DNA from 4 places in the Mesorhizobium sp. AR02 genome. Region 4 is predicted to be linked to each of the others. Evidence: riboswitches for the same ligand, from Rfam matches in the RefSeq annotation. Region 4 holds a riboswitch; each other region holds the start of a gene.
The links. Region 4 has a riboswitch for thiamine pyrophosphate ahead of thiC (phosphomethylpyrimidine synthase ThiC). Riboswitches for the same ligand answer to the same signal wherever they lie in the genome.

Region 1 (7,826 bases), on a different replicon from region 4:
CATCCTCCTGCACGAGAAGAAGCTCTCCAACCTCCAGGCCATGCTGCCGGTTCTCGAAGCCGTCGTGCAGACCTCGAAGCCGCTGCTGATCATCTCGGAAGACGTCGAAGGCGAGGCCCTGGCCACGCTGGTCGTCAACAAGCTGCGTGGCGGCCTGAAGATCGCCGCCGTCAAGGCACCGGGCTTGGGTGATCGCCGCAAGGCCATGCTGGAAGACATCGCCATCCTCACCGGTGGCCAGGTCATCTCGGAAGACCTCGGCATCAAGCTCGAGAACGTTGGCCTCAACATGCTCGGCCGCGCCAAGAAGGTGTCGATCTCCAAGGAGAACACCACCATCGTCGACGGTGCCGGCAAGAAGGCCGAGATCCAGGGCCGCGTTGCCCAGATCAAGCAGCAGATCGAGGAGACCACCTCGGGCTGATTTCTGTATCGTCTATCCGCCTATACGCAGTGACGGCCCCAGCCGCCAGCGGTCGAAGATGCGCGACAAATCGTGTGCAATTCATGTTGGGAAACCGACGCAAGGGCACGTGCGCGTCAATCGCATCCACCCCATTCACAAAACCGGCTCCGTGGAGTACTGGGAACGCAGAGAAATCTCCGGTCGCAGCCTTACCCGGTCAAAACAAGGACTCAAACCATGAATGCCCTCGTCATCTGCTCCGGCGGATTGGACTCAGTTTCGCTCGCTCACAAGGTGGCGACCGAGCAGAAACTCATTGGCCTGCTTTCGTTCGATTACGGCCAGAGGCACAAAAAAGAACTCGGCTTTGCCTCTATCTGCGCGAAGCGGCTGGGTGTTCCTCACCAGATCGTCGATATCCGCGATGTCGGCCGGAACCTGAGTGGCTCGGCGCTGACCGATGATGCGGACGTACCCGACGGGCACTATGCCGAAGACTCCATGAGGATCACGGTGGTGCCGAATAGGAACGCCATCATGCTGGCCATCGCCTTCGGGGTTGCCGCCGCGCAGAAGGCGGATGCGGTGGCCACTGCCGTCCACGGCGGCGATCATTTCATCTATCCCGATTGCCGGCCCGCTTTTATCGACGCCTTTCAGACGATGCAAAACCATGCGCTCGCAGGCTATGCCGATATCCGCCTTTACGCTCCCTATGTGAATATGTCGAAGGCCGACATCGTCAGCGAGGGGGCTAAGTACGCCACACCGTTCGAGGCGACGTGGTCCTGCTACAAGGGCGGCGCACGTCATTGCGGCCGCTGCGGGACATGCGTCGAACGGCGCGAAGCATTCGATCTGGCCCGCATCACCGACGCGACAGATTATGAGGACGCCGACTTCTGGCTCCACGCTATCCAGACAAGGAGCGCGTGATGTTCCGCATTACCAAGGAGTTCCACTTCTCGGCCTCGCATCAGCTCACCTCCCTGCCACCAGACCATCAGTGCGCGCGTCTACACGGCCACAACTACATTGTCGTCGTGGAACTTTCAGGGGGCGAGCTGGACGAACATGGCTTTGTGCGCGACTACCAAGACCTGTCGGCGCTCAAGCACTACATCGATGGGACGTTCGACCATCGCCATCTTAACGACGTTCTGGGGCATGACCGTGTCACGGCGGAATGTCTGGCCAGACACTTCCACGACTGGTGCAAGTTGCGGCTACCACAAACCTCCGCCGTGCGGGTGAGCGAGACGCCGAAAACCTGGGCGGAATACCGGCCATGACGTGCGCGTTGCATCCCGGAATCCGCGTCAGCGAGATTTTTGGGCCGACCATTCAGGGCGAAGGGATACTGATCGGCTTGCCGACGGTGTTCGTAAGAACGGGTGGGTGCGATTATCGCTGTTCGTGGTGCGACAGCCTGCATGCAGTGGACAGTCGCTTCCGCCATGATTGGGAGATGATGTCTGCCGACGCGGTCTGGCAAAAGGTCATCGCGCTTTCCGGCGGTCAGCCGGTGATGGTGTCGCTGTCGGGCGGCAATCCGGCCATCCAGCCGCTTGGACCGCTGATCGACCGCGGGCATGGTGAGGGCTACCGCTTTGCGTTGGAAACCCAAGGCTCGGTGCCTAAGGAATGGTTCACGGATCTCGACGTGCTGGTGCTCAGCCCCAAGCCGCCCTCAAGCGAAATGACGACGGATTGGGCCGCGTTCGACGCCTGCGTCGAGGCGGCGCTGGACAAGCCACAGATGGCGCTCAAGCTCGTCGTCTTCGACGATGATGACTATGCCTACGCCAAGGACGCCGCGGCGCGCTACCCGCAATTACCCGTCTATCTGCAGCCCGGCAACCACACGCCGCCGCGTCCCGGTAACGAAGACGCGTCCATCGACATGGCCGGTGTGATGAAACGCATGGAATGGCTGGTCGAAAAGGTAACCCGTGACAGGTGGTTCGAGGCGCGTGTACTGCCCCAGCTTCATGTTCTGCTGTGGGGAAACAAACGGGGCGTCTAGCCCAGGCGGAAGGATTGCCGACGACGAGCAGACAGACATCTATAGCAATCTCACCCAATTGGGTGAGATTGTAGCTGATCACCGCCGCGGGCCGAAGGCGCTTGACAAAGTAGCGCTGGCCCGTTCAATTCGGCGCATTCACCAGGGGAGTCCCGGCAAGGGGCTGAGATACTGCTGGCTTTCGCGGCGCAGTGACCCGTTGAACCTGATCCAGTTCATACTGGCGTAGGGACGGTGCAAGCGCTTTGCGGGAGTTTACGCCCGAGGTCCTGTTTCGGCAGGGCGACAGAAGCGTCTTTTCATCCTTCCGGCACAGAACTGGGTCTCCAATGCATGAGCAAAGGAGCATCAAGATGAATGCCCTCACCCCCACCGTGTCGACGGGACCACTGCCCGCCTCACGGAAAATCCACAAGCCCGGCGTCCTCCATCCGCAGATCAGGGTGCCGATGCGCGAAATCTCTGTCCATCCGACCGCCGGCGAGCCGCCCGTCACCGTCTACGATCCGTCCGGCCCCTATACCGACCCGACGGTCGAAACCAGCATCGAAAAGGGCCTTGCCCGGCTTCGCCACGAATGGATTACGGCACGCGGCGATGTCGAAGCCTATGACGGCCGCCACGTCCGGCCGGAAGACAATGGATTTGCGGCTGGCGAGCGGCTGACGCCAGAATTTCCGGTCCGCAACCGGCCGCTCAGGGCCAGATCAGGCAAGGCAGTGACCCAGCTCGCCTACGCGCGCGCCGGCATCGTCACACCCGAAATGGAGTTCGTCGCCATCCGTGAGAACCTCGGCCGCGAGATCGTCCGCGGCAAGCTGCAACGCGACGGCGAAGCCTTCGGCGCGGCGCTCCCCGATTTCGTCACGCCCGAATTCGTGCGCGATGAGGTGGCGCGAGGGCGGGCGATCATTCCCGCCAACATTAACCACCCGGAGAGCGAACCGATGATCATCGGCCGCAATTTCCTGGTCAAGATCAATGCCAATATCGGCAACTCCGCTGTCACCTCCTCGATGGCCGAAGAGGTCGAAAAAATGGTGTGGGCGATCCGCTGGGGCGCCGATACGGTGATGGACCTCTCGACCGGCCGCAACATCCACAACATCCGCGACTGGATCGTGCGCAACGCGCCGGTGCCGATCGGCACAGTGCCGCTTTACCAGGCGCTCGAGAAGGTCGGCGGCATCGCCGAGGATCTGAGCTGGGAGGTCTACCGCGACACGCTGATCGAACAGGCCGAACAGGGCGTCGACTATTTCACCATCCACGCCGGCGTGCGGCTGCACTACATCCCGCTGACCGTCGACCGGGTCACGGGCATCGTCTCGCGCGGCGGCTCGATCATGGCCAAATGGTGCCTGCACCATCACCGGGAAAGCTTCCTTTACGAGCATTTCGCGGAGATCTGCGACATCTGCCGCGCCTATGACGTGTCCTTCTCGCTCGGCGACGGTCTTCGTCCCGGCTCGATCGCCGACGCCAATGACGCAGCACAATTCGCCGAGCTGGAAACGCTCGGCGAGCTGACGCAGATCGCCTGGGCGAAGGATTGCCAGGTAATGATCGAAGGCCCCGGCCACGTGCCGATGCACAAGATCAAGGAGAACATGGAAAAGCAGCTCGCCGTCTGCGGCGAGGCGCCCTTCTACACGCTTGGACCGCTGACGACCGACATCGCGCCGGGCTATGACCACATCACCTCCGGCATCGGCGCGGCCATGATCGGCTGGTTCGGCACCGCCATGCTCTGCTACGTCACGCCCAAGGAGCATCTCGGCCTTCCCGATCGCAACGACGTCAAGATTGGCGTGATCACCTACAAGATCGCCGCCCATGCCGCCGACCTGGCGAAGGGCCATCCGGCCGCGAAAGTCAGGGATGATGCCCTTTCCCGCGCGCGCTTCGAGTTCCGCTGGGAGGACCAGTTCAACCTGTCTCTCGACCCCGAAACCGCGCGGTCCTTCCACGACCAGACCTTGCCCAAGGAGGCGCACAAGCTGGCGCACTTCTGCTCGATGTGCGGACCGAAATTCTGTTCCATGCGTATTTCTCACGACATCCGCGCCGAGGCACAGAAAGAGGGCATGGCGGCGATGGCGGCGAAATACCGCGAGGGCGGCGATCTCTACATGCCAGCTGGCGAGACCGACGCACCGCTCATGCCAGAGGCGCCGGTAACCGTCATGAGGGTGTTGGTCAAAGGGGCCGGCGTCGCCGGCCTCACCGCCGCCTTCGAGCTCGCCGCCCGCGGCGCGACGGTCACAGTCGCCGAGACCCGGCATGGCATCTGTGGCAACGCATCGTGGTTCGCCGGCGGCATGCTGGCGCCATGGTGCGAGCGTGAAAGCGCCGAGCAGCCTGTGCTGGATCTCGGATGCGACGCTGCCGACTGGTGGGATGCGGTGCTGCCGGGTCAGGTGACACGCGCCGGAACACTGGTCGTGGCCGCGCCGCGCGAGGCGGGCGAGCTTGACCGGTTCGCCAGCCGCACGTCCGGCCATCGGCGTGTCGATGAAGATGAGATTGCGCTCCTGGAACCCGACCTCGCCGGCCGCTTCAGGCGCGGACTGTTCTTCCCCGATGAGGCTCATCTCGACCCGCGGCACGCGATGGCGGCACTTCATGACAGGCTCGCTGCCATGGGTGTCGAATTCCGCTTCGGCGCCGATGCCCGGCACATTTCCGGTTTCGATCGCCGGATCGACTGCACGGGGATGGCGGCAGAAGACGACGGCCTGCGCGGCGTGCGCGGCGAGATGCTGATCCTGCGCACGCCGGACATTTCGCTGTCACGCCCGGTCCGGCTGCTGCATCCGCGCTTTCCGCTCTATGTGGTGCCGCGTACCGATCACCGTTTCATGGTTGGCGCGACGATGATCGAAAGCCAGTCCACAGGACCGGTCACGGCGCGTTCGATGATGGAGCTTTTGGGCGCGGCCTATGCTCTTCATCCGGCCTTCGGTGAGGCTGGCATCATTGAGACCGGCGCCGGCGTCCGTCCGGCCTTTCCCGACAATCTGCCGCGTGTCGAGGAATGTGGAAGCACCGTCGCGATCAACGGGCTCTATCGCCATGGTTTTCTTCTCGCCCCCGCCATGGCGCGCCAGGCGGCCGACCTGGTTTTCAATCAAGGAACCAAGGAGCTTGCGCATGAAACTGATGGTCAACGGCGAAGCGCATGAGGTTGCCGCCACCACGCTGGCGGAGCTGCTTGCCGCGCTAGACTATGAGGGCGATTGGCTGGCAACGGCCGTCAACAGCGACCTGGTGCACAAAGCCAACCGGGCGGAGTTCCAGTTGAGCGACGGCGACCAGATCGAAATCCTCTCGCCCATGCAAGGCGGTTAGACCATGTTCGAGCTTTATGGGACCGAGCTTGCGTCACGCCTGTTTCTCGGCACCGCTCAATATCCGTCGCCGGCCATCCTTGCCGATGCAGTCAAGGCGTCGGGCACGTCGGTGGTGACCGTCTCGTTGCGCCGTGAAATGGCAGGCGGCAGGGCCGGCGAACAATTCTGGTCATTGATCCGCTCGCTCGGCGTAAAAATCCTGCCCAACACCGCTGGCTGCCATTCTGTCAAGGAAGCGGTCACGACCGCGAAAATGGCGCGTGAGGTCTTCGGTACGACCTGGATCAAGCTCGAAGTGATCGGCAACCACGACACGCTACAACCGGACGTGTTCGGCCTGGTCGAAGCCGCCCGCCTCCTGTGCGAGGACGGTTTTGATGTATTCCCCTATACCACCGATGACCTTGTCGTCGCCGAGCGGCTGCTGGAGGCGGGCTGCAAGGTCTTGATGCCGTGGTGCGCGCCGATCGGTTCCGCGCTCGGGCCGGTCAACATCATGGCGCTGCGCTCGATGCGCGGACACTTCCCGGATGTCCCACTGATTGTGGACGCGGGGCTCGGACGGCCGTCGCATGCGGCCACCGTCATGGAACTCGGCTTTGACGCCGTGCTCCTGAACACGGCGGTTGCCAAGGCGGCTGATCCGGTCGGCATGGCGCGCGCGTTCAGCAAGGCGGTCGAGGCCGGTCGTGAAGCTTTCAGTTCGGGAATGCTCGAACCGCGCGACGTCGCCGTGCCATCGACGCCGACAATCGGCAAGGCGGTGTTTTCATGACGCTCGATCCTTTCTACCTGATCGTCGACAGCGCTGCCTGGGTCGAGCGGCTGGTGCCGCTCGGAGTCAAGCTGATGCAGCTTCGCATCAAGACCATGGATGAAGCCGGGTTGCGCGCGCAGATCCGCAAGGCGAAGGCTTCATGCGCCAAGCACCACTGCCAGCTGATCATCAATGATTACTGGCGGCTGGCGATCGAGGAAGGCTGCGACTTCGTTCATCTCGGCCAGGAGGATCTCCAGACCGCCGACCGCTTGGCAATACGGGCAGCCGACGTGAGGCTCGGACTGAGCTCACATGATGATATCGAACTGGAAACGGCGATGGCCGCCGAGCCCGACTATATCGCGCTCGGCCCCGTCTACCCGACCACCCTGAAGAAGATGAAATGGGCGCCGCAAGGGGTCGAACGGATCAGCGAGTGGAAGCGCCGGGTCACGTCGATTCCTCTGGTCGCCATAGGCGGCCTCAACCCTGACCGGCTCAACGGTGTCTTCGCGGCTGGCGCCGACAGCGCCGCGGTGGTCACCGACATCACGCTGAACGACGACCCTGAGGCGCGCACGCGGGAATGGATCGAAAAGACAGGCCAATGGCGCTGAGGCGTGAGCCTCACGTGCTTGTTGTAGGTGGATCGGATTCCAGCGGCGGTGCTGGAATTGCGCGCGACATCGAGACGATCTCCTCCATAGGCGTGCGCACCTGCCTTGCCGTCACCGCGCTGACTGTGCAGACGCACCAAGCCGTCACGGCGATCCATCCTTTGCAACTCGGTCTGGTAGCCGATCAGATGCGGGCGGCGCTGCAGGCCAACAAGGTGGCGGCCATCAAGATTGGCATGCTCGCAACGGCCGAGATCATCGTGGCCGTTGCCACAGTGCTGCGTGAAAATCCGCACGTGCCGGTAATACTGGACCCGGTGCTGGCGTCGACATCAGGCCGGACGCTTCTGGAAGCCGGCGCCATCGCCGTCATGAAGCAGGATCTGATGCCACTTTGCTGTATTGTTACACCCAATCTCATCGAGTTGGCGCTCCTTGTTGGCTCGGAACTGGCGGTGGATGAGGACGGCGCAGTGTTGCAAGGCCAGGAATTGCTGAACGCTGCAGCGCAGGCCCTGCTGATCAAGGGCGGCCACGCATCGGGACATCGATCAACCGATGTTCTGTTGCGCTTCGATCAAGAACCAATCCGCTTCGACACACCGCGCCTGATCTCATCGATGCGCGGGACGGGTTGCATGCTTGCCAGCGCGATTGCGGCGCA
Region 2 (7,826 bases), 2.2 Mb from region 4:
GCGCCCGGCCCTCCGCTATGGCTCCCTGCCCTTCGGGCGTTCAATCCCTTAGAAAGGTCCACTGGACCTTTTCTATTCGCCCGAAGGCGAACCGGGCTTCACCGTTCGTCGCTTCAATCGACAAATCGTTGTCGACTAATCGGCCTACGGCCGAACGCTCCTCACCCCTCCATCTCTTCCCGCAGCATCTCCAGTTCCAGCCATTCTTCCTCGAGCGCTGCCAGCGTCGCGCGCTCCTTGTCGAGGGCGGCGATGGTCTTCTGGAACGAGGCCGGATCGCGCTCGTAATAAGCCGGGTCGGCGATGTTGTTCTCCAGCCGCGAGATCGACGCGGTTACCGCCTCGATCTTCTTCGGCAAGGACTCCAGGGCGAATTTCTGCTTGAACGACAGTTTTTTCGCCGGGCCTTTTGGGGCCGCTGGCTCGCTCCTGCCGGGCGTCGGCGCATCGCCGGCTTCGGCCTTGGCGCGCGCCTTGCGGTCGTCGAGCCGGGTGCCGCCGCGCTGCGCCAGCATGTCGGAATAGCCGCCGGCATATTCGATCCAGCGCCCGTCGCCGTCCGGTGCGATCAGGCTGGTCACCGTGCGGTCGAGAAAGTCACGATCGTGGCTGACCAGGATGACGGTGCCGGCAAAGCCGGCGACCAGTTCCTGCAGAAGTTCCAGCGTCTCCATGTCGAGATCGTTGGTCGGCTCATCGAGCACCAGAAGGTTCGCCGGCCGCGCCAGCACGCGCGCCAGGATCAGCCGCGCCCGTTCGCCGCCGGACAGCTCGCGCACCGGGGTGCGCGCCTGCTCCGGCTTGAACAGGAAATCCTTCATATAGGAGACGACATGGCGCTGCTCGCCATTGATGACGAGGTTTTCGCCACGCCCGTCGGTGAGATACTGCGCCAGGGTCTCTTGCGGGTCGACCGCCTCGCGCTTCTGGTCGAGCGTGGCGATCTCCAGATTGGTGCCGAGCCTGATCGAACCGGCATCCGGTGCCAATTCGCCGGTCAGCATCTTCAAAAGCGTGGTCTTGCCGGCGCCGTTCGGGCCGACGAGGCCGACGCGGTCACCGCGCTGGATGCGGGTCGAGAAGCCTTTGACCACGGTGAGGTCGCCAAAGCTCTTCTCGATGTTCTTCGCTTCGATCACCAGCTTGCCGGATTCGGCGGCGTCGCTCGCCACCATGGTCGCAGTCCCTTCGGCGCCGCGATGGCCGCGGAAACGCTGGCGCATGGTCTGCAACTCGCCCAACCGGCGCATGTTGCGTTTGCGCCGTGCCGTCACGCCGTAGCGCAGCCAGTGCTCTTCACGCACGATCTGGCGGCCGAGCTTGTGCTGCTCGCGCTCTTCCTCTTCGAGAACCAGGTCGCGCCATTCCTCGAAATGGCCAAAACCCTTGTCCAGGCGGCGGGTCTGGCCACGATCGAGCCAGACGGTGGCGCGCGACACGCGCTCGAGAAAGCGGCGGTCGTGCGAGATGACGATGAGCGCCGAGGAGGTGCGGACGAGCTCCTCCTCCAGCCATTCGATGACAGATAGGTCAAGATGGTTAGTCGGCTCATCGAGCAGCAGGATGTCCGGCTCCGGCGCCATGACGCGGGCAAGCGCTGCACGCCTCGCCTCGCCGCCGGACAGATCGTTAGGCCGCTCTTCGCCCGACAAGCCGAGATGCTCCATCAGATAGCTGGCGCGGTAGGGATCGTCGGCGGGCCCGAGCCCGGCCTCGACATAGGCGCGCACGGTGGCAAAGCCCTCCATGTCGGGCATCTGCGGCAGATAGCGGACAGTCGCCGAGGGCTGGCGGAAGACCTCGCCATCCTGCGGTTCGATCAGGCCGGCGGCGATCTTGAGCAGCGTCGACTTGCCGGAGCCATTGCGGCCGACCAGCGCGATCTTGTCGCCGGCCGAAGCGGTCAAGGCTGCGCCATCGAGCAGCGGCGTGCCGCCAAAGGTCAGTTTTATCCCGTCGAGATTGAGAAGGGGCGGGGCCATGTCAGCTTTCAGGTAGTGGATACGGATGCGCGAGCAGCAGTGCGCGGCCGTGGCCGAGCGCGATTTCGAGGCGGCCCCCGGTCTTGTCGAACTTGACCTCGTTGGAGATGGTCAGGGACGAGCCGAAGGCCACCTCGACCTGGTTCAGCGGCCATTTGGCGCCAGAAACGGTCAGGCCGGCAAGTTCGGAAAAGCCGAGGATCGAAAACAGCGTGCCGTCGGCATAGTCGAAGTCGGCCTTTTCGTGCAGCAAGGGGACACCTTCCTGGGCGCCGCTGGTCAGCAGCACCTTGGTCCCGGCCTCGGCCAGCCGCAGGGCGAGTGCCAGATGCAGGAAAGCGTGGTCGGCGCGCTTGCCGCCGAAGGCGCCCGCTAGCACAAGGCGGGTCGCGCCGCGCTCGAGGGCTGCGGCGATCGCCAGTTCGCCGTCGGTCTTGTCCTTCTCAGCCGGAAAGGTCTGGCGGGGCACCGAAGCAAGGTCGTCAGGAAGATTGGCCGGCACCGAATCGAAATCACCCACCCACAGTTCAGGCACAAGGCCGAGCAGCCGCGCATGGCCGATGCCGGCGTCGGCGGCGATGACGCGCGAGCCTTCGACCTGGCGGTCGAGCCGGGGCGTGCGGATGAGATCGCCGCCAAGCAGGATGGTGAATGTGCTCATATCTGGTGGCCTGTACCAGCCCGGCAGCGGAAACGGAAGGCCGGCAAACTGCCACTTGCGCGGTTCGTCGGCCGGGCCTATGTGTCGAAACGCTCTAACGGGGTGCCGGCTGCGATCTTCGCGGACCGGCTGAGAGGCAATCTCGCCAACCCGCTGAACCTGATCCGGTTTGTACCGGCGGAGGGATTAGACGTTTCGGACAGTCCGACGCCTCAATTCCTTTTAATTCGAACGAAGGAGGCGCCGATGCGCACGCTTTTATACGCTCTTGTCTCAGCCATGATTGTGGCGCTGTCCGGGCCGGCCTTGGCCAAGGACAAGCTCACCGTCTACACCTATGAGAGCTTCACCGCCGACTGGGGTCCAGGCCCGGTGGTGAAGAAGGAATTCGAGGCCGAATGCGGCTGCGATGTCGAGTTCGTCTCGGTCGCCGATGGCGTCGCCCTGCTCAACCGCGTCAAGCTCGAAGGGGCGTCGACCAAGGCCGATATCGTGCTCGGCCTCGACACCAATCTTACCGCCGATGCCAAGGCCTCGAGCCTGTTTGCCCCCCATGGCGCGGTGAGCGATATCAACGTGCCGGGCGGCTGGACCGACGACACGTTTGTTCCCTTTGACTACGGCTATTTCGCCGTCGTCTATGACACGGAAAAGCTGAAGACGCCGCCCAAAAGCCTGAAGGAGCTGGTCGAGGGTAGCGCCGACGACAAGATCGTCATCCAGGATCCACGCACCTCGACGCCAGGCCTCGGCCTGCTGTTGTGGGTGAAGTCGGTCTATGGTGACAAGGCGCCGGAAGCCTGGGCCAAGCTCAAGGCGAAGGTGCTGACCGTGACGCCGGGCTGGAGCGAGGCCTATGGCCTGTTCACCAAGGGCGAGGCGCCGATGGTGCTGTCCTACACGACGTCGCCGGCCTATCACATGGTTGCAGAGAACACCGAGCGCTACCAGGCGGCTTCCTTTGAAGAGGGCGAATATCTGCAGATCGAGGTCGCGGGAATCACCACCACGGGGGCCAAGAACCCGCTGGCGGAAAAGTTCATGGCCTTCATGACCGGACCGAAATTCCAGGACGCCATCCCGGAGACCAACTGGATGTTCCCGGCAGGCAAGACCGACAAGCCGCTCAACCCGGCCTTCGACAAACTGGTCAAACCGACAAAGACCTTGCTGTTCAGCCCCGAGGAGGTTGCCGCCAATCGCAAGGCCTGGGTCGATGAATGGCTGGCGGTGATGAGCAAATGAGCGCGCTTCTCACCCTCCCCCTTGTGGGGAGGGTCGATCCGCGAAGCGGAGCGGGGTGGGGGCTGCGACGCTGAGCACTGCCTCACCCCCACCCCGGCTCGCGGACACCGCTTCGCGGCATCCGCGTTCCGACCCTCCCCGCAAGGGGGAGGGTGGAAGGCGCGCGTCTGACCCCCGCGTCACCGCCGGCATTGTCGCGCTTGCCGCGATCACCCTGTTGATCGGCGGCGCGTTTGCCGGGCTGCTTGTCGAAGGCGCCCATGATTTCTCAGGCGCCTGGGCGGCCTTCGATCCCTACCTGCTGCGTGTCGTCCGCTTCACACTCTGGCAAGCCGCACTCTCGACCCTGCTCTCGGTCATCCCTGCTCTGTTCGTGGCGCGTGCCCTGTCGCGGCATCCGCGCTTCTTCGGCCGCGCCTTCATCCTGCAGCTCTTTGCCGTGCCTTTGGCGCTGCCGGCGATCGTCGCGGCGCTTGGCATCCTGGCGCTCTACGGCCGCGCCGGCTATTTCGCCGGCCTGTTCAGCGCGGTTGGCGGTCAGGGCTGGCCAGGCATTTACGGCCTGTCCGGCATTCTGGTCGCCCATGTCTTCTTCAACCTGTCGCTCAGCGTCCGGCTGTTCCTCGAGGCGCTGCAGACCATCCCCGCGGACCAATGGCGGCTGGCGAGCCAACTCGGCATGGGGGCGCGGCCGGCGTTCCGGCTGATCGAATGGCCGACGCTGCGCGCCGCTCTGCCCGGTGTCGCCGGCCTTGTCTTCATGCTCTGCATCACCTCGTTCACCATCGTGCTGACGCTTGGCGGCGGACCGGCCGCGACGACGCTGGAGGTCGGCATCTACCAGGCGCTGCGATTCGATTTCGATCCGGCGCGGGCGGTGACGCTGACGTTACTGCAGATCGCCTTGACCTTTCTGGTGGTGCTGGCGCTGACGCGGCTTGGCGTCAATGTCGTTGGCGACGCCAATCTGCCGGTGGCGCAGCGCCGCTATCTGTCAGTCGTTGGCACCGAAACCCTGTTCAACGCCATGCTCATCACTCTGGCGGTGCTGTTCGTTGTCGGACCAATGGCGGCCACGGTGATGGCCGGGTTGGGGGCCGATCTCGGCCGGCTCGCCGGCGAGACCACGGTCCGGCAGGCGATACTGACCAGTGCGATGCTCGCCTTCCTGTCGGCGCTGCTTTCGGTGATGCTGTCACTGGCATTGACCATGGCGCGGCGGGCGCTGGCACTGAGCCGCGGCACCAGTCCAAAGACGCTGCTCGAACATGCCGCCGATACCGGCGCCGGTTTTGTCCTGGTCGTGCCACCGATCGTCATCGGCGCCGGCTGGTTCCTGCTGCTGCGCCATGGCGTCGACGTCTTCGCCATCGCCCCGGTCATGGTCGTCACCGTCAATGCGGTCATGGCCATGCCTTTCGCGCTGCGCGCCGTGCGTCCCGCCTATGATGCGGCGAGCGAGCGTCATGAACGGCTATGCGCGCAGCTGGGTATCTCCGGCTGGGCCAGGCTGCGGCTGATCGACTGGCCGTCATTGCGGCGTCCGCTCGCCACCGCCTTTGCTTTCGCCATGGCATTGTCGCTGGGCGATCTCGGCGTCATCGCGCTGTTCGGCAGTGATTCCGTGCAGACCTTGCCCTACCTTCTGCTGGCGCGCATGGGCAGCTACCGCACCGAGGACGCCGCCGGCCTCGCACTCCTGCTTGGCCTGGTCTGCCTCGCCTTGGTGCTGGCAGCGGACTGGCTGGGAAGGGAAAAGGTCCGCAATGTCTGACGGGGCGACGGGCAGGAAAGGCGTTCCGGTGCGGCTGGACAAGGTCTTGTTCAGCTATGGCGAGGTATCGCTTGCCTTCGATGTCGAGTTCACTGCCGCAAAAATCACCGCCATCATGGGGCCGAGCGGCTCGGGCAAGTCGACGCTGCTCAACCTTGTTGCCGGCTTCGAGACGCCACAGTCCGGCCGCGTGCTGATCGGCGAGGCCGATGTCGGCGCCGCGCCGCCGGCCGCGCGGCCGGTGTCGATGGTGTTCCAGGAGAACAACCTTTTCGCCCATCTTTCCGTCGAGCAGAATGTCGGGCTTGGCCGCTCGCCATCGCTGCGACTGACCGAGACCGATCGAATCGCCATCGCCGAGGCGCTTGCGCGCACCGGCCTTGCCGGCAAGGAAAAACGCCTGCCGCGCGAACTGTCCGGCGGCGAGCGTCAGCGCGTTGCCCTGGCGCGCGTGCTGGTGCGCGATCGCCCGGTGCTTCTGCTCGACGAGCCCTTTGCTTCGCTCGGGCCTGCGTTGCGCGACGACATGCTCGACCTGGTTGCCGGCCTCCATGCCGAGCGCGGCATGACGGTGCTGTTCGTCACGCACCAGCCGGAGGATGCCCGCCGTATCGGCCAGAATGTGGTGTTCCTGGACAATGGCGCCGTCGCTGCCACCGGCACGGCGGACGATTTCTTTGCCGGGGCTGGTCCGGAGGCTTTCCGACGCTATGTTGGCACAAGCATCCAGACGACTGGATCACGAGATATTGCCCGGAAGCGGACATAATTTACGCCCAAACCGGTCCGAGGCGATATGGCGCTTGCTTGCCATGACTGGAGTAGTGTGGCTAGGTCCGCTGAATACCGGTCCGGCACACGCCGTGATTTGCCTACAGCATCCGCCGTCCGCCCTGAGGGACGTGCGACGGATGCTGTAGCAGTTTGAAGTAGCGCGTGACACTCTTCGAAGATCGCCCCCGATCGTCGTCGTCATGCGCCGGGACCCGAAAGGAAGCCGTTCTGGCGATCGGCGTTAACAGGCTAAGAATGAATCCGCTGGCGCGCTTTCTGGCGCTGGCCGGCTTTGCCGTGGCCTTGGCAAGCTGCCAGATGTTCACGCCCCCGGCAGTCCAGGAATCCGGTTTCCAGCCTTCCGACAAGCCGATCACGGTCGACAATGTCGGCGCCAACAACAAGCTTGCGGAGTTGGCCAAGGCGCAGCATCCGCGCATCCTGGCCACCTATGGCGGCGAATATTCCGATCCCAAGCTCGAGCGAATGGTGGCCAAGGTCGTCGGCAATCTGACTGTGGTGTCGGCGAACCCGACCCAGACCTACCGCATCACCATCCTCAATTCGCCCAACGTCAACGCCTTCGCGCTGCCGGGCGGCTATCTCTACATCACGCGCGGCCTGCTGGCGCTGGCCAATGATTCGTCCGAACTTGCCGCCGTCATCGCGCATGAGATGGGCCACGTCACCGCCAATCACGGCCTGCAGCGCCAGCAGTTGGAGGCCGAGGAAGGCCTGGCGACCAAGGTGGTCTCTGATGTGCTGGGCGACAGCCCGACCGCCAAGGCGGCTCTGATCCGCGGCAAGCTTCGGCTGGCGCAGTTTTCGCGCAACCAGGAGTTGGAGGCAGACGCCATCGGCATCAAGTCGATTGGCGAAGCCGGCTACGACCCTTACGCCGCCGGACGCTTCCTGCAGTCGATGTCGGCCTACACCGATTTCCGTTCGATCAGCGGCGCCACCGACGCCAGCCTCGACTTCCTGGCGACGCACCCCAACACGCCGCAGCGCATCGATCTGGCGCAGCGCCATGCTCGCCAGTTCGGCGCGCCCGGCGTCGGCACGCGCGACCGCGATTCCTTCCTCGCCGGCATTGACGGCCTGCTCTATGGCGACACGCCGGAGGAAGGTTATGTGCGCGGCGAGACCTTCCTGCATCCGGGCCTCGGCGTGTCGTTCACGGTGCCGGACGGTTTCATCATCGACAATTCGGCGGCAGCGGTGACGGCGACCGGGCCGGGCGACATAGCGATCCGTTTCGACGGCGTTTCGATCGACAAGAACCGCCCCTTGACCGACTACATCAGAAGCGGCTGGGTGGCCGGTCTCGATGACAGCACTGTCAAGCAGGAAACCATCAACGGCAATGAGGCCGCGACCGCGCATGCCG
Region 3 (7,826 bases), 3.0 Mb from region 4:
AGGCACGAGCAGGGCAGCCTCCAGCGCCGGCGCCAGCCAGCGGGGGCCGAACGAAAGATCGTTGATCACCAGGAGCTGCAAACAGATGATGACGAGGACAGCCGCACGCGCCAGCCAGAAGTCGAGCGCGCGGTGGTGGATGACGGCATGCTGGTGACGCATCGAATATCCGGGATGTTCAGACAGGATCAGATGTGCGGGTTGTTCTGCCGGGGGAGGGCAACGGAGCGTCGAAATTCCCGCTCAATCTTGGTCTTGCAATGGCCTGCAAGTATACTTTTTCGTAAGCTTTGACGTTGGGGCTGTTCGGCAAACCGGACGATGTGGTTTAAGCGCCGCATGGTCGGAATAGATGACTCCATGGATCGTTGGGTGCCGGCGGGGCTGCCTGCCAGCCGCCTCGACCCGTCATCTGTCTGGTCCAGCCTGCTTCGTCATCCCTGGCATTTGCTGGCGCTTTTGTGCCTGGTGCAGATCCTTTGCTGGACGATGGTGCCGGCACTTGTCGATACGGCACCGCCCGGCGATGTCGTGGAAGGCTTCATGTGGGGCCGCGAATGGGTGCTGTTGACCTACAAGCATCCGCAACTCCCCGGTTGGCTGCTCGAGACCAGCCATCTTCTGACCGGATCGTTTCGCTGGCCGCAATATCTGCTGGCCCAGCTGACGATCTCGGCGACCTTCGTCCTGGTCTATCTGCTCGCCCGTGACATGCTCGGGCAACGCCGTGCGCTGGCTGCCGTGCTTTTGATGCCGTCTGTCTATTTCTTCGGCTGGCCGACCCCGCAATTCAATCATGATTATGCGCAGATGCCGTTCTGGGCGGCGATTTGCTGGCTGCTCTGGCGCGCCGGCCGGGGTGGTGGGCCGGGCTGGTGGCTGGCGCTCGGATTGGTGTCGGGCGTCGGGCTCTACGCCAAGTTCTCCACCGGCCTGCTGCTTGTCTTCGGCGCTCTCTGGCTGTTGTCCGATTCACGTGCACGCAGCCGGCTGGCGACGCCTTGGCCGTGGCTTGGCTTTGCCGTTTTTCTAGCGGTGGCTGCGCCGCTGGCCGTTCAGCTCTACCGCATCGACTTCCTGCCGCTGACCTATTTTGCCGACCGCGACGCGTGGGTGACCGAACACCGGGCGCGCCTTTACTACATCGGTGTCCAACTGGCCGGGCTCTCCGGCTTCCTATTGGTGCTGGCGATATCAGGGCTGCTGCGGCGCTCGCCCGCTCCCGAAGCACCTGTCGAACGCGGCATTCTGGTCTATCTCGTGTGGATGGGGCTCGGGCCGGCGATCCTGATCATGGTGGCCTCGTTGTTCACCGGCACCGGCGAAGCCTGGGGCGCGCCGATGTACAATCTTGTCGGCGTCGTCGTGCTTGCCTTGCTCGGTCATCGGCTCGGCGCCGTCGAGATGCGAAGGCTGGCGATCTGTGCCTTCATCTGCATCGTTACCATGTCAGGCGCCTATGCGGCTATCCGCTGGACAGACTGCAATGTGTGGGGGCGCATGGGCCCCGTCTGCTGGCCGGCGCGGCCTATCTCGGACGAGGCCGAGGCGGTCTGGCACGCGGCGGCGCCTGGCCGGCTCGACATTGTCGGCGGCGATACCCAATTGGCGATGCTGGCGGGCCTCAATGCCTATGACATGCCGTCGATCTTCACCGACCTCGATATGCGGTTCGCGCCCTGGATCACCAGGCAGCGGTTGCGTGACCATGGCATGCTGATGGTTTGGTCGGGCCATGGCGTGCCGCCGCAGCTGCGGGCATGGCTGGGCAACCTCCCGGTCAAGACCGTTCTTTTCAACTGGTCGCGCAAGGCGCCGCCTGTGCCAATCAGCTTTGCCGCCATTCCGCCCGGCACCCGGTATCTGCCGCTTGCCGCCGACAGCCGGACCCGGCATCCGCGCAACTGAAGCGGTTCGATCCCTTAGCCGCGTCGTGATATCTTTCGCGTATGGCCGCGTTTACACGCGACTGGACGAAGCGGACGACAATGCCCATTTATTGGGAAATCCAATTTTGTCTGCGCAATTCCGGACGGGAAACCGCTCCATAGCTGGAATTGCCTTTTGAGGAGACGTGACATGGCGACTTCGACCGAACGCGCAGTGCTTGCCGGTGGCTGTTTCTGGGGCATGCAGGATCTGATACGGCGCTATCCCGGCGTCATCTCCACCCGTGTCGGCTATAGCGGCGGCGACGTACCCAACGCCACCTACCGCAACCACGGCACCCATGCCGAAGCCATCGAGATCAATTTCGATCCGGCCGTGATCAGCTATCGCACTCTGCTGGAGCGCTTTTTCCAGATCCACGATCCGACGACGCGCAACCGCCAGGGCAACGATGTCGGGATGAGCTACCGTTCGGCGATCTACTATACCAGCGACGAGCAAAGGCGCGTCGCCGAAGACACCATCGCCGATGTCGATGCCTCCGGCCTGTGGCCCGGCAAGGTCGTCACCGAGGTTGCGCCGGCCGGTGCCTTCTGGGAAGCCGAGCCCGAGCATCAGGATTATCTGGAGAAATATCCCAACGGCTATACCTGCCATTTCGTCAGGCCGGGCTGGAAACTGCCGGTTCGCGAGAAGGCCGTCTCATAAGGTTTGCGGATCATTTTCGAGAAGCAAGGCGGCATAATTCCTGTGACTGCGTGAATACCAACTGTCAGCCGCCGCCTGGCGATTGACAGTTGATGGCGTTGCTGGCCAACTGCACATGCTGATTTGCTTCAGGAGATACGCATGAAGAAAATCTATGAGAAGCCACTTCTGGTGAAAGGCGGACGGCTTTCCGATGTCACCGCCACGGTGCCGTCTTCAATTGTCAAGGCTCCCTGACCGACGGACTTACTTTGCAAACCCTGTCAGGCCCGCCCGATGAGGCTGGCTTGCCGTCTGAACGCCCCCCGATGGGGATCGGCTTGATGTGCGCCTTGAACGGCCGGCGCTTTTGAGCCCGCAGACCGGGTCGGGCCGGCTTTCCGCCGTGTTCGTGCTCGACATCACCCATTACACCGGGCCGCTGCTGTCAGGATGGCTTGAAGCAGGCCATCTCATCCACGCGATTGTCGTGCCGGCGTTCCGTCAACGCGAGAAACATTTCAGCACCGGCAATTTTCGCCGAAGACTGAGACGCAGATTGCTGCTCAAACGCTATATCGGCAACACGCCGGCAAGGCTGATCGAATTTGGCCGGCCCTATGATTGGGGCACACTCGGCAGCCAGTTGTCGGAGGGCAAAGCCGATGTGTTGATCTGCTTTGCGTTTCCGGCCCTTATTCCACCGGACTTGCTCGGTGCTTTCCCGAAAGGCGGGCTCAATCTTCATCCAGCGTTGTTGCCCAACTATCGGGGCCCGCACCCTATCCATCGCCTGGCCGTGGACGGCCAGCACGCCGTTCATGGTGGTGTGACGCTGCACAAGATGTCCGCCAGTTTCGATGATGGCGACATTCTCGGGCAGGTGTCGTTTTCGGAGGCGGACTGGGTATCGCTGCGGGCCTTGATCGACAGCGTCGCGAGCGCGATGCGCACGCTGGTGAGCGAGGCGGCGCCCGCCTACTGCAAAGGCGGCCTTTCGGGGATGCGGCAGCCGGCCGGTGATTTCGTCTGGGCGCGGCTTGAGCCGGCCCACACAATGATCTCGTCGGCCATGTCAATCAAGCATGTTGCCCTGATGTGGCATGTGCTGGGCACTCTTCCAGGCATCTATCTGGATGTCGCTGGGTGCAAGGTCAGGCTGGGGTTCCAGATCAGGCGGCTGGGTCCGCCGACCGGACAAGTGCCAGTCAGACGATGGGGGAGCGTGGAGTTCGATCTTGCCGATGGCAGGGTCCGGTATCTCACCTATAGCCGCCTGCTCAAACGGCTCGTGAAAGTGCACGCCACGTTTGCGCGCTCTCCAGTTAGAAAGTCGTCCCCTGAAATGCGGCTTTTCGGCAAGGTGGAAGATGGGCAGATTTGAGAGCTGGCGCAGTGCGCTGAAAAAACGGCTTCCCCTTCGGTTCGAATGATGCTTTAACGCGCCCATCCACAGGGGTGCTCCGTACGGTCGGGGCTGAGACGGGGGCGGCAAGCCCACAGACCCTAGAAGCTGATCTGGGTAATACCAGCGGAGCGAGGCGGGCGATGTTTTCAGGCGCACAGATTTCCCTATATCCCATGGCCGACGATTTCGTCGGCGTCATCCTGGGCGCGCTTGGCGCGCTCGATCCCTACCGGGACAGGCTGAGGATCGAGACCGACGACATCTCGACCTTGCTGGTCGGGCCACCCGAAGTGTTGTTCCCGGCGCTGCGCGACCTGTTCGTGGCGGCGGCGCAGAGCGGCAAGCATTGCGTGCTGTCGGCGGCCATTTCGCGCGGCTGCCCGGGCGAGCCGGACGATCCGATCTGCCGCTCCGACGCGTTTGGCGGACCTGTCGGGCCGCTCGGCCCACGCAAGGAAGCCGCCATCACCGCAGTACGCAATGCTGCTGCCACCGGCCAGCCGGCGGCGGCGCAATTCTCGCTCTACGTGATGGGCACCGGCAACCATATGGACGAGATCTATGGCTGCATCGATTTCCTGAAACAGTCCGGCGTCTACGATCGCTCCAAGAACTTCTGCACCAAACTGCGCGGCGATACCGGCGCGATCTTTTCGGCGCTGAACGAAGCCTTCTGCCGCTTCGGCCCGGGCGCCGGCCACGTAACCCTTGACGTCACGGTTTCCGCCAACAGCCCCACCGCTGTCTGAACAGAACGCGTTTTCCATACGCGGCCGTCAAGGTTGTCCTCTCGTGGTCTCATCGTCATCCAGCCGCCCGCGCCAGCTCGCGGGCCTCTTCGCCAAGGCGGCACCGGCCGTGTTGTCGGTTGGGCTACTGCTCGCGGCCTGGGAACTCTACGCAAATCATTCCGGCATCAAGCCGACGGTTCTGCCGGCGCCCTCACGCGTTTTCGAGCAGGCGATGCTCAATCGTGAGGCGCTGATCGACAACGCCATCCCCACCATCCGCGCCACGCTGATCGGCTTTGCCTGCTCGCTCGGTGCCGCCTTCGCGCTGTCGATGCTGGTCGACTTTTTCCAGCCGTTGCGACGTGCGCTGTTTCCCGTCTTCATCGTCAGCCAGACCTTGCCGCTGGTGGCGATCGCGCCGCTGGTGGTGCTGTGGTTCGGCTTCGGGCTGGCCCCCAAGATCATGCTGGTGGCACTGGTCACCTTCTTCCCGATGCTGGTGGCTCTGGTGCAGGGCTACGAGGCGACCGAGGCCGAGATCGGCCAGATGCTGCGCGCCATGGGGGCAGGGCGCTGGCGCGTCTTCGTGCTGGCGCGGCTGCCTTCGGCACTGCCCTATTTCTTCGCCGGTCTGCGGATCTCCATCACCTATGCCGTGGTCGGCGCCATCTTCGCCGAATATGCCGGCGCGGCCAAAGGGTTGGGCATCTACATGCTCAACGCCAAGAACAATTTCCGCTCCGATCTGGTGCTGGCCGCCGTCGGTGTCAGTGCCGCACTCACTCTCGTCCTGTTCGGGCTGACGGTGCTCTTGCAGCGCCTCGCCATGCCCTGGGAGCGGGCCGACCGGCAGCTGGCAGGGAAGGCGGCGCGGCAATGAGCCGGCTCGAGTTGCGGCATGTGCGCAAGGCGTTTGGCGGGCTCGACGTGCTCGCCGACATTTCGCTCAGCGTCAGCGCAGGCGAATTCGTCTCGATCCTCGGACCTTCGGGCGCCGGCAAGTCGACGCTGTTCCAGCTTTTGACGGGGGCGGAGCACGGCGAAGGCAAGATGTTCTTCGACGGCGTGCCGCTCGACGATCATGGCAGGCATTTTGCGTTCATGCCGCAACGCGACGCACTGATGCCGTGGCGGCGCATCCTCGACAACGCGACGCTCGGGCTCGAGGTGCAAGGCGTCAGGCGCAAGGCGGCGCGGGCGCGCGTCGCGCCGCTGTTTGCCGAGTTCGGGCTTGCCGGTTTCGAGCGGCATTTTCCGGCCCAGCTTTCAGGCGGTATGCGCCAGCGCGCGGCGCTTTTGCGCACGGTGGTGCAGGAGCGCGACATGCTTTTGCTCGACGAGCCGTTCGGCGCGCTCGACGCGCTGACCCGCGCGGCCATGCAGCGCTGGCTCGAACAGATGTGGCGGTATCATCGCTGGACGGCGCTGCTGATCACGCATGATGTGCGCGAGGCCGTGTTCCTGTCCGACCGCATCTACGTTCTGTCGGCGCGCCCGGCCCGTGTCTTGCGGGAAATCAGGGTGCCGTTGCCGCGCCCGCGCGATCCGACCGGCGCTGCCGCGCAGCAGGCCAGCGCACTCGAGGCCGAGATCCTCGACATCTTGCTCAACCCTCAACCATCCAAAGGACATGACCATGACTGACTTGACGCGCCGGCAGGCCTTGCTGCTCACCCTTGCCAGCGGCCTTCCGCTGGTTGTCGGATCGAGCCGCTCCTTCGCAGCAACGCAAAAAGTCACCGTCGCGCTGGACTGGACGGTCAATACCAACCACATCGGGCTGTTCGTCGCGCGCGACAAGGGGTTTTATCGCGAGGCCGGCCTCGAGGTCGACATTCTGCCCTACAGCGATACCGGCGCTGGCACGCTGGTCGCCAACCGCGTCGCCGATTTCGGCATCAACGGCACCATCAGCCTGTTCACCCAGAAGACCGCCGGTGCCGATTTGAAGGCCGTCTATGCCGTGGTGCAGTCCGAAACCGGCCGCGTGGTCTTCAACGCGGCGCGCAGCGAGATCAAAAGCCCGAGGGACCTTGACGGCCTGACCTATGGCGGTTTCGGCAGCGCCTGGGAAAACGCGCTGATCTCGACCATCATCCGCCACGACGGCGGCAAGGGCAATTTCGAAACAGTGACGCTCGGCACCTCCGCCTATGAAGCGCTGGCCAACGGCTCGGTCGACTTCACGCTCGAGGTTGCGACCTGGGAGGGCATCGAGGCCGAACTCAAAGGCGTCAAGCAGCGCAGCTTCGTCTATGCCGACTACGGCGTGCCCGACGAGCACACGACGCTGATCTCGTCGAGCGAAGCCTATCTCCAGGCAAACCCGGCACTGGCGTCGGCCTTCGTCCAGGCAACGCGGCGCGGCTATCAGTTCACCGTCGATCATCCCAGGGAAGCCGCCGCGCTGTTGATCGCCGCCAACAAGGATGCCTTGACCAATCCGGCATTGATCGAGGCGTCGCTGAAAGCGCTGATCGACGGGCACTATCTGCGCGCGGAAAACGGCGCCATCGGCACGATGGATCCGGCCAAGATGGACGCGATCGGCGACTATCTCTTCACCGCCGGCATTTTGCGCGATGCCGACGGCGAAGTCCTGACGCAACGCCCTGATTTCTCGAGGTATTTCGCAAATCTGAACTTGGGATGAGGCTGGATGCGCATGGGCCGGTGGTAGACGGTGCGCTAGATTGAGTCGGCATCCGGGGCGCGTCCTGCCCCGCATGCTTTCCGAGCCGTTACCCCGTTTGGTGCCGATCCGATCTTGCCGGTTAACGGCCCGGCAATGGTTGCATGCAATGGTCCCTTGAGGGATCATCGGGGTGCTTGCCTTGCTCACGTCAAAAAGTGAAGCGTTTTCGCATAACAATGAGGGCGGATTTTTCTCCGCCGCGCGAAGGCGCGACACGCTGGTCGACCTGCGTGAAGGCTTCTTTCGCGCCTGTGCGCTGGCCTGCGCGGGGCTGTTCGTCTATCGCGGCGTCTATCAGGTCGTGGAGGATCCGACCCGGCTCAACGTCGCGCTGGTGGCGATTTCCGAGATACTCACTTTCACTTGGCTGCTTCTGTCGCGGCGTCCGGTGACGCGTGACTGGAATCCGCTTACG
Region 4 (7,826 bases):
TGCGGTCCTGCCGATCCTGGCCGCAGGCATGAGCGTTCTCGGGATGGCGGTTGCCCTTGCGGTATTCGGCGCCGCGATCGGGGCCATCGATGTGGCAATGAATGTCCAGGCCGTCATTGTCCAGAAGCGGATGGGGCTTTCCCTGATGTCCGGCTTTCATGCCTGTTACAGCATTGGGGGAACTATCGGAGCGGGCGGGCTAAGCGCATTGCTCAAACTGGGAGCTAGCCCGCTCCAAGCATGCTTGGCCTTAGGAATTCTGATGTTTGTCGCCGTGTCCTCGCGGGCAATGGGCTTCATCCCCCTCGCCAACGATGGGGGCAAAACCACTCCGCTGTTTGTTGTCCCAAGGCCACTGGTTCTGTTTATTGGACTTTTCTCCGCGCTAGTGTTCATGGCAGAGGGAGCGGTGCTCGACTGGAGCGGCGTGTTCCTGTTGCAATATCGCGGCGCCGAGCCTTATGCGGCGGGATCTGGTTACGCCGCTTTTGCCGTGGCGATTACGGGAGGACGGCTTATCGGCGACCGACTTGTCGATGCGGTGGGAGGTCGTCGCGTGCTCTTAGGGGGCGGACTGATCTCGGCAATTGGCTTCGTGGTGGTTTTGGCGCTCCCTTCGCAACTGTTTGCATTGTGCGGGTTCATGCTTGTTGGCTTCGGCGCCGCAAACATCATCCCGCTCATGTTCAAAGCTGCCGGAGTGCAGACGTCAATGCCGGCAAACCTTGCAGTCGCCACCGTCACCACGCTGGCTTATGGCGGCCACATGCTCGGACCGGCTTTTATCGGGTTGGTCGCACATTTCCTGGATTTGCGCGTTGCCTTTGCCATGCTGGCGACGACTATGGTCTTTGTCGCCTTTGCGGGTCGCGCGGTACTGGCCGACAGTAGCCGTGGCGGCCAAGAAGCTGTGAACCAGCTATGAAACTTTCCGCTTGCATAGAATGGCTTTACGCCCCTGAAACAGCAAATTTCGCAGATCGTATATGGCTTGCACGGCAAAGCGGCCTGGCGGCCGTCGAATTCTGGAGGTGGACTGATAAGGATCTTGACAGTATCGATCTTGCGCTGCAGGCCACCGAGATGGAACTAAGCAGCATCGTAGCTGAACCTATGATTTCGCTGACCGATATCCGAAACCAGAGCATTTTTCTCGAAGGTCTCAGACGTTCGATTGCCACAGCAAGGAGGCTTGGCGCCCCAGTGCTTATCGCCCAGGCGGGCGATGAGCTTTCTGATGTCTCCCGACATGATCAAAAGAAGGCGCTTGTCGAAACATTGAATCTTGCCGGCGAAATGCTGAAGGGAAGCGGCGTTCGTATTGGTCTTGAACCACTCAACACACTGATAGATCACCCCGGATACTTCCTGCCTTCGACGGTCGAAGCCCTGGAGATCGCTGCCGCAACCGGGCGCCCAGAGATCGGGATCGTTTACGACATCTACCATTCTGCCGTTATGGGCGAAGAAACCGAAGTTGTTATCGGCGGCAATATTGATCGCGTCTTCCACATTCATATTGCCGATCATCCCGGGCGCAACGAACCAGGGACTGGTGGTATCGATCTGAAGAAGCGGTTGGACTGGCTTCTCGCCCGAGGTTACAGCGGTTTCATCGGACTGGAGTATAGACCGGTTGCTCCAACGTCCAAATCAGTCGACGCTTGTCGAAGAGTGCTATCTCAATGAGAGGTGAAATTCTTTAATAAATTCGCTGGTTTGGCCGGACTTAGTGGTTTTGAGAGCGGTTGACCAGATTCTTCTGCCGCACCACGCTTCAGCCTTTCCGCACGACTTGATTGGCGACCGATCAGCGCCGCGGGCCAAATGCGCTTGACAAAATAGCGCCGGCCCGTTCAATTCGGCGCATTCACCAGGGGGGGTCCCGGCAAGGGGCTGAGATACTGCTGGCTTTCGCGGCGCAGTGACCCGTTGAACCTGATCCAGTTCATACTGGCGTAGGGACGGTGCAAGCGCTTTGCGGGAGTTCACGCCCGAAGACCTGTTTTCCAAGCAGGGCGGCCAAAGCGTCTCATCCTTCCGGTACAGAACTGGGTCTCCAATGCATGAGCAAAGGAGCCTCAAGATGAATGCCCTCACCCCAGCCGTCTCAACGGGACCGCTGCCCGCCTCACGGAAGATCCACAAGTCCGGCGTCCTCCATCCGCACATCAAGGTGCCGATGCGCGAAATCTCTGTCCATCCGACCGCCGGCGAGCCGCCCGTCACCGTCTACGATCCGTCCGGCCCCTATACCGACCCGACGGTCGAAACCAGCATCGAAAAGGGCCTTGCCCGGCTTCGCCACGAATGGATTACGGCACGCGGCGATGTCGAAGCCTATGACGGCCGCCACGTCCGGCCGGAAGACAATGGATTTGCGGCTGGCGAGCGGCTGACGCCAGAATTTCCGGTCCGCAACCGGCCGCTCAGGGCCAGATCAGGCAAGGCAGTGACCCAGCTCGCCTACGCGCGCGCCGGCATCGTCACACCCGAAATGGAGTTCGTCGCCATCCGTGAGAACCTCGGCCGCGAGATCGTCCGCGGCAAGCTGCAACGCGACGGCGAAGCCTTCGGCGCGGCGCTCCCCGATTTCGTCACGCCCGAATTCGTGCGCGATGAGGTGGCGCGAGGGCGGGCGATCATTCCCGCCAACATTAACCACCCGGAGAGCGAACCGATGATCATCGGCCGCAATTTCCTGGTCAAGATCAATGCCAATATCGGCAACTCCGCTGTCACCTCCTCGATGGCCGAAGAGGTCGAAAAAATGGTGTGGGCGATCCGCTGGGGCGCCGATACGGTGATGGACCTCTCGACCGGCCGCAACATCCACAACATCCGCGACTGGATCGTGCGCAACGCGCCGGTGCCGATCGGCACAGTGCCGCTTTACCAGGCGCTCGAGAAGGTCGGCGGCATCGCCGAGGATCTGAGCTGGGAGGTCTACCGCGACACGCTGATCGAACAGGCCGAACAGGGCGTCGACTATTTCACCATCCACGCCGGCGTGCGGCTGCACTACATCCCGCTGACCGTCGACCGGGTCACGGGCATCGTCTCGCGCGGCGGCTCGATCATGGCCAAATGGTGCCTGCACCATCACCGGGAAAGCTTCCTTTACGAGCATTTCGCGGAGATCTGCGACATCTGCCGCGCCTATGACGTGTCCTTCTCGCTCGGCGACGGTCTTCGTCCCGGCTCGATCGCCGACGCCAATGACGCAGCACAATTCGCCGAGCTGGAAACGCTCGGCGAGCTGACGCAGATCGCCTGGGCCAAGGATTGCCAGGTGATGATCGAGGGGCCCGGCCACGTGCCGATGCACAAGATCAAGGAGAACATGGACAAGCAGCTCGCTGTCTGCGGCGAGGCGCCCTTCTACACGCTTGGACCGCTGACGACCGACATCGCGCCGGGCTATGACCACATCACCTCCGGCATCGGCGCGGCCATGATCGGCTGGTTCGGCACCGCCATGCTCTGCTACGTCACGCCCAAGGAGCATCTCGGCCTTCCCGATCGCAACGACGTCAAGATTGGCGTGATCACCTACAAGATCGCCGCCCATGCCGCCGACCTGGCGAAGGGCCATCCGGCCGCGAAAGTCAGGGATGATGCCCTTTCCCGCGCGCGCTTCGAGTTCCGCTGGGAGGACCAGTTCAACCTGTCTCTCGACCCCGAAACCGCGCGGTCCTTCCACGACCAGACCTTGCCCAAGGAGGCGCACAAGCTGGCGCACTTCTGCTCGATGTGCGGACCGAAATTCTGTTCCATGCGTATTTCTCACGACATCCGCGCCGAGGCACAGAAAGAGGGCATGGCGGCGATGGCGGCGAAATACCGCGAGGGCGGCGATCTCTACATGCCAGCTGGCGAGACCGACGCACCGCTCATGCCAGAGGCGCCGGAACCGTCATGAGGGTGTTGGTCAAAGGGGCCGGCGTCGCCGGCCTCACCGCCGCCTTCGAGCTCGCCGCCCGCGGCGCGACGGTCACAGTCGCCGAGACCCGGCATGGCATCTGTGGCAACGCATCGTGGTTCGCCGGCGGCATGCTGGCGCCATGGTGCGAGCGTGAAAGCGCCGAGCAGCCTGTGCTGGATCTCGGATGCGACGCTGCCGACTGGTGGGATGCGGTGCTGCCGGGTCAGGTGACACGCGCCGGAACACTGGTCGTGGCCGCGCCGCGCGAGGCGGGCGAGCTTGACCGGTTCGCCAGCCGCACGTCCGGCCATCGGCGTGTCGATGAAGATGAGATTGCGCTCCTGGAACCCGACCTCGCCGGCCGCTTCAGGCGCGGACTGTTCTTCCCCGATGAGGCTCATCTCGACCCGCGGCACGCGATGGCGGCACTTCATGACAGGCTCGCTGCCATGGGTGTCGAATTCCGCTTCGGCGCCGATGCCCGGCACATTTCCGGTTTCGATCGCCGGATCGACTGCACGGGGATGGCGGCAGAAGACGACGGCCTGCGCGGCGTGCGCGGCGAGATGCTGATCCTGCGCACGCCGGACATTTCGCTGTCACGCCCGGTCCGGCTGCTGCATCCGCGCTTTCCGCTCTATGTGGTGCCGCGTACCGATCACCGTTTCATGGTTGGCGCGACGATGATCGAAAGCCAGTCCACAGGACCGGTCACGGCGCGTTCGATGATGGAGCTTTTGGGCGCGGCCTATGCTCTTCATCCGGCCTTCGGTGAGGCTGGCATCATTGAGACCGGCGCCGGCGTCCGTCCGGCCTTTCCCGACAATCTGCCGCGTGTCGAGGAATGTGGAAGCACCGTCGCGATCAACGGGCTCTATCGCCATGGTTTTCTTCTCGCCCCCGCCATGGCGCGCCAGGCGGCCGACCTGGTTTTCAATCAAGGAACCAAGGAGCTTGCGCATGAAACTGATGGTCAACGGCGAAGCGCATGAGGTTGCCGCCACCACACTGGCCGAGCTGCTTGCCGCGCTCGACTATGAGGGCGATTGGCTGGCAACGGCCGTCAACAACGATCTCGTGCACAAAGCCAACCGGGCAGTATTCCAGTTGAGTGACGGCGACCGGATCGAAATCCTCTCGCCCATGCAGGGAGGCTAGACCTTGTTCGATCTTTTCGGAACGAAGCTTGCCTCCCGCCTGCTTCTCGGCACCGCTCAATATCCGTCGCCGGCCATCCTTGCCGATGTGGTCAAAGTGTCGGGCACGTCGGTAGTGACGGTCTCGTTGCGGCGTGAGATGGCGGGCGGCAAGGCCGGCGAAAAATTCTGGTCGTTGATCCGCTCGCTGGATCTCAGAATCCTGCCCAACACTGCAGGCTGTCACTCCGTCAAGGAAGCGGTCACGACCGCAAAAATGGCGCGTGAGGTCTTCGGTACGAACTGGATCAAGCTCGAAGTGATCGGCAACCACGACACGTTACAACCAGACGTGTTCGGCTTGGTCGAAGCCGCCCACATCCTGTGCGAGGACGGTTTTGCGGTTTTCCCCTATACCACCGACGACCTTGTTGTCGCCGAGCGGCTGCTTGCGGCGGGCTGCAAAGTCTTGATGCCATGGTGCGCACCGATCGGTTCCGCCCTCGGGCCGGTCAACATCATGGCGTTGCGCTCGATGCGCGGACATTTCCCTGGCGTCCCGCTGATTGTGGATGCGGGGCTCGGACGGCCGTCGCATGCGGCCACCGTCATGGAACTCGGCTTTGACGCGGTGCTGCTGAACACGGCGGTCGCCAGGGCGGCCGATCCGGTCGGCATGGCGCGTGCGTTCGGCAAGGCGGTCGAGGCCGGCCATGAAGCTTTCAACTCGGGAATGCTCGAACCGCGCGACGTCGCCGTGCCATCGACGCCGACAATTGGCAGGGCCGTTTTTTCATGAAGCTCGATCCCTTCTACCTGATCGTCGACAGCGCTGCCTGGATCGAACGGCTGGTGCCGCTTGGCGTCAAGCTGGTGCAGCTTCGCATCAAGACCTTGGATGAGGCCGGGTTGCGCGCAGAGATTCGCAAGGCAAAGGCCTTGTGCGCCCAGCACCACTGCCAGCTCATAGTCAACGACCATTGGCGCCTGGCAATCGAGGAAGGCTGCGACTTCGTCCATCTCGGCCAGGAGGATTTGCAAACCGCCGACCTCTTGGCGATTCGGGCAGCTGGCCTAAGGCTCGGACTGAGCACGCATGATCATATCGAACTGGAAACGGCGATGGCCGCCCAGCCCGACTACATCGCGCTCGGCCCCATCTACCCGACCATCCTGAAGAAGATGAAATGGGCCCCGCAAGGCGTCGAACGGATCAACGAGTGGAAGCGCCGGGTAGCACCGATTCCTCTGGTCGCCATTGGTGGCCTCAACCCGGACAGGCTCGACGGCGCCTTTGCGGCCGGTGCGGACAGCGCGGCGGTGGTCACCGACATCACATTGAATGCCGATCCCCAAGCGCGCACGAGAGAATGGATCGAAAAGACAGACCGATGGCGCTGAGGCGAGACCCGCATGTGCTTGTCGTCGGTGGCTCGGACTCCAGCGGGGGTGCCGGAATTGCGCGCGATATCGAGACGATCTCTTCGATTGGCGTGCGCACCTGCCTAGCTGTCACCGCGCTAACGGTGCAGACGCACGACGCCGTCATGGAAATCCATCATTCGCAACCCAGTCTGGTGGCCGATCAGATGCGCGCCGCGCTGCAGGCCAACGAGGTGGCGGCCATCAAGATCGGCATGCTGGCAACGGCCGAGATCATCGATGCCGTTGCCGCAGTGCTGCGCGAAAATCCGCAGGTGCCGGCAATCCTCGACCCCGTGCTCGCCTCGACCTCAGGCCGGGCGCTGCTGGAAGCAGGTGCCATCGCCGTCATGAAGCGCAATCTGATGCCGCTTTGCCGTCTTGTCACACCCAATCTCATCGAGCTGGCGCTCCTGGTTGGCTCGGAACTGGCGGTGGATGAGGACGGCGCACTGTTGCAAGGCCAGGAATTGCTGGCCGCCGGAGCGCAGGCCCTGCTGATCAAGGGCGGCCATGCATCGGGACCTCGATCAACCGATATTCTGTTGCGCTCCGATCAGGAACCTATCCGCGTCGACATGCCCCGCCTTGCCGCGTCGATGCGCGGGACTGGCTGCATGCTGGCCAGCGCGATTGCGGCGCATCTGGCGAATGCGAGATCACTCGAATACGGCGTGCGCTCAAGCAAGCTGTTTGTTTTCGAGAAACTCCGGAAGAATGCAGCCGAATGACCGGGGCTTTATGGTCCAGTCGATCGGCCCACGGGTAACCGCTCTCCCGCCAAGCGAACGTCCGTGTTTCGACACCTCAGCCGTTGAATGACTGACATGGCCGCCGATTTGCACGCCATAGTACGCCGCAGCCCTCTGCGAGACTGAACGGGATTTACTTCCGAAGCAACGACATGTCAGATCAGCCAAACGGTCAGAAAGGAGTGGAGGAAATGGTCGACATCATCTGACGTGCATCGAAAAACGGACATCGTGAGAGCAGCCGTTTCTACGCTGCGACCTCAGTTCCCTACTCCCACTCGATTGTTTTTAACCCAGCTAGGTCATTGATCTAGCTGGGTTTTTTCTTGCTTGCGGCACCGAAAGCCGACTCACATGGTCCGTCAAAAAGTTACGCTTTTGATTTTAAAGGGAAATAGGTAGCACATTAATGGCGACTGTCTGGCCCCTAGGTGAGCCTCGAAACCGCCGGCCTCGAGCAACGTCCTCACGCAATGTCGACTCGCCTTGATGTTCTGGATCGTTACCTCAAGTCAGGCTGAAGTTCTTTATCCCGAAAAGAATTGGTGGGCCCGGAGGGACGTCGTCTTATCAACAAAATCAAACAGTTAG

Region 1: another riboswitch for thiamine pyrophosphate. It lies ahead of thiC (phosphomethylpyrimidine synthase ThiC); the one in region 4 lies ahead of thiC (phosphomethylpyrimidine synthase ThiC).
Region 2: another riboswitch for thiamine pyrophosphate. It lies ahead of thiB (thiamine ABC transporter substrate binding subunit); the one in region 4 lies ahead of thiC (phosphomethylpyrimidine synthase ThiC).
Region 3: another riboswitch for thiamine pyrophosphate. It lies ahead of DBIPINDM_RS30925 (Ykof family thiamine-binding protein); the one in region 4 lies ahead of thiC (phosphomethylpyrimidine synthase ThiC).

The regions. Positions count from the first base shown of each region.
Region 1 is NZ_CP080530.1:669,990-677,815, reverse strand. It holds partial or broken gene groEL (chaperonin GroEL) at 1-418, shown strand, start outside; gene queC (7-cyano-7-deazaguanine synthase QueC) at 644-1,342, shown strand; gene queD (6-carboxytetrahydropterin synthase QueD) at 1,342-1,698, shown strand; gene queE (7-carboxy-7-deazaguanine synthase QueE) at 1,695-2,432, shown strand; TPP riboswitch at 2,566-2,682, shown strand; partial or broken gene thiC (phosphomethylpyrimidine synthase ThiC) at 2,786-4,591, shown strand; gene thiO (glycine oxidase ThiO) at 4,565-5,617, shown strand; gene thiS (sulfur carrier protein ThiS) at 5,586-5,783, shown strand; gene DBIPINDM_RS03065 (thiazole synthase) at 5,787-6,560, shown strand; gene DBIPINDM_RS03060 (thiamine phosphate synthase) at 6,557-7,162, shown strand; gene DBIPINDM_RS03055 (hydroxymethylpyrimidine/phosphomethylpyrimidine kinase) at 7,153-7,826, shown strand, end outside.
Region 2 is NZ_CP080531.1:3,308,213-3,316,038, forward strand. It holds gene DBIPINDM_RS20135 (ABC-F family ATP-binding cassette domain-containing protein) at 162-1,982, opposite strand; gene DBIPINDM_RS20140 (thiamine diphosphokinase) at 1,984-2,643, opposite strand; TPP riboswitch at 2,732-2,846, shown strand; gene thiB (thiamine ABC transporter substrate binding subunit) at 2,890-3,888, shown strand; gene thiP (thiamine/thiamine pyrophosphate ABC transporter permease) at 4,079-5,662, shown strand; gene thiQ (thiamine ABC transporter ATP-binding protein) at 5,655-6,431, shown strand; gene DBIPINDM_RS20160 (M48 family metalloprotease) at 6,692-7,826, shown strand, end outside.
Region 3 is NZ_CP080531.1:5,511,490-5,519,315, forward strand. It holds gene DBIPINDM_RS30905 (hypothetical protein) at 1-162, opposite strand, end outside; gene DBIPINDM_RS30910 (glycosyltransferase family 39 protein) at 361-1,908, shown strand; gene msrA (peptide-methionine (S)-S-oxide reductase MsrA) at 2,080-2,598, shown strand; gene DBIPINDM_RS30920 (formyltransferase family protein) at 2,984-3,961, shown strand; TPP riboswitch at 4,022-4,135, shown strand; gene DBIPINDM_RS30925 (Ykof family thiamine-binding protein) at 4,126-4,734, shown strand; gene DBIPINDM_RS30930 (ABC transporter permease) at 4,778-5,596, shown strand; gene DBIPINDM_RS30935 (ABC transporter ATP-binding protein) at 5,593-6,360, shown strand; gene DBIPINDM_RS30940 (ABC transporter substrate-binding protein) at 6,353-7,369, shown strand; gene DBIPINDM_RS30945 (methyltransferase family protein) at 7,542-7,826, shown strand, end outside.
Region 4 is NZ_CP080531.1:1,075,549-1,083,374, forward strand. It holds gene DBIPINDM_RS09655 (MFS transporter) at 1-925, shown strand, start outside; gene DBIPINDM_RS09660 (TIM barrel protein) at 922-1,689, shown strand; TPP riboswitch at 1,867-1,982, shown strand; gene thiC (phosphomethylpyrimidine synthase ThiC) at 2,087-3,922, shown strand; gene thiO (glycine oxidase ThiO) at 3,919-4,917, shown strand; gene thiS (sulfur carrier protein ThiS) at 4,886-5,083, shown strand; gene DBIPINDM_RS09680 (thiazole synthase) at 5,087-5,860, shown strand; gene DBIPINDM_RS09685 (thiamine phosphate synthase) at 5,857-6,462, shown strand; gene DBIPINDM_RS09690 (hydroxymethylpyrimidine/phosphomethylpyrimidine kinase) at 6,453-7,214, shown strand.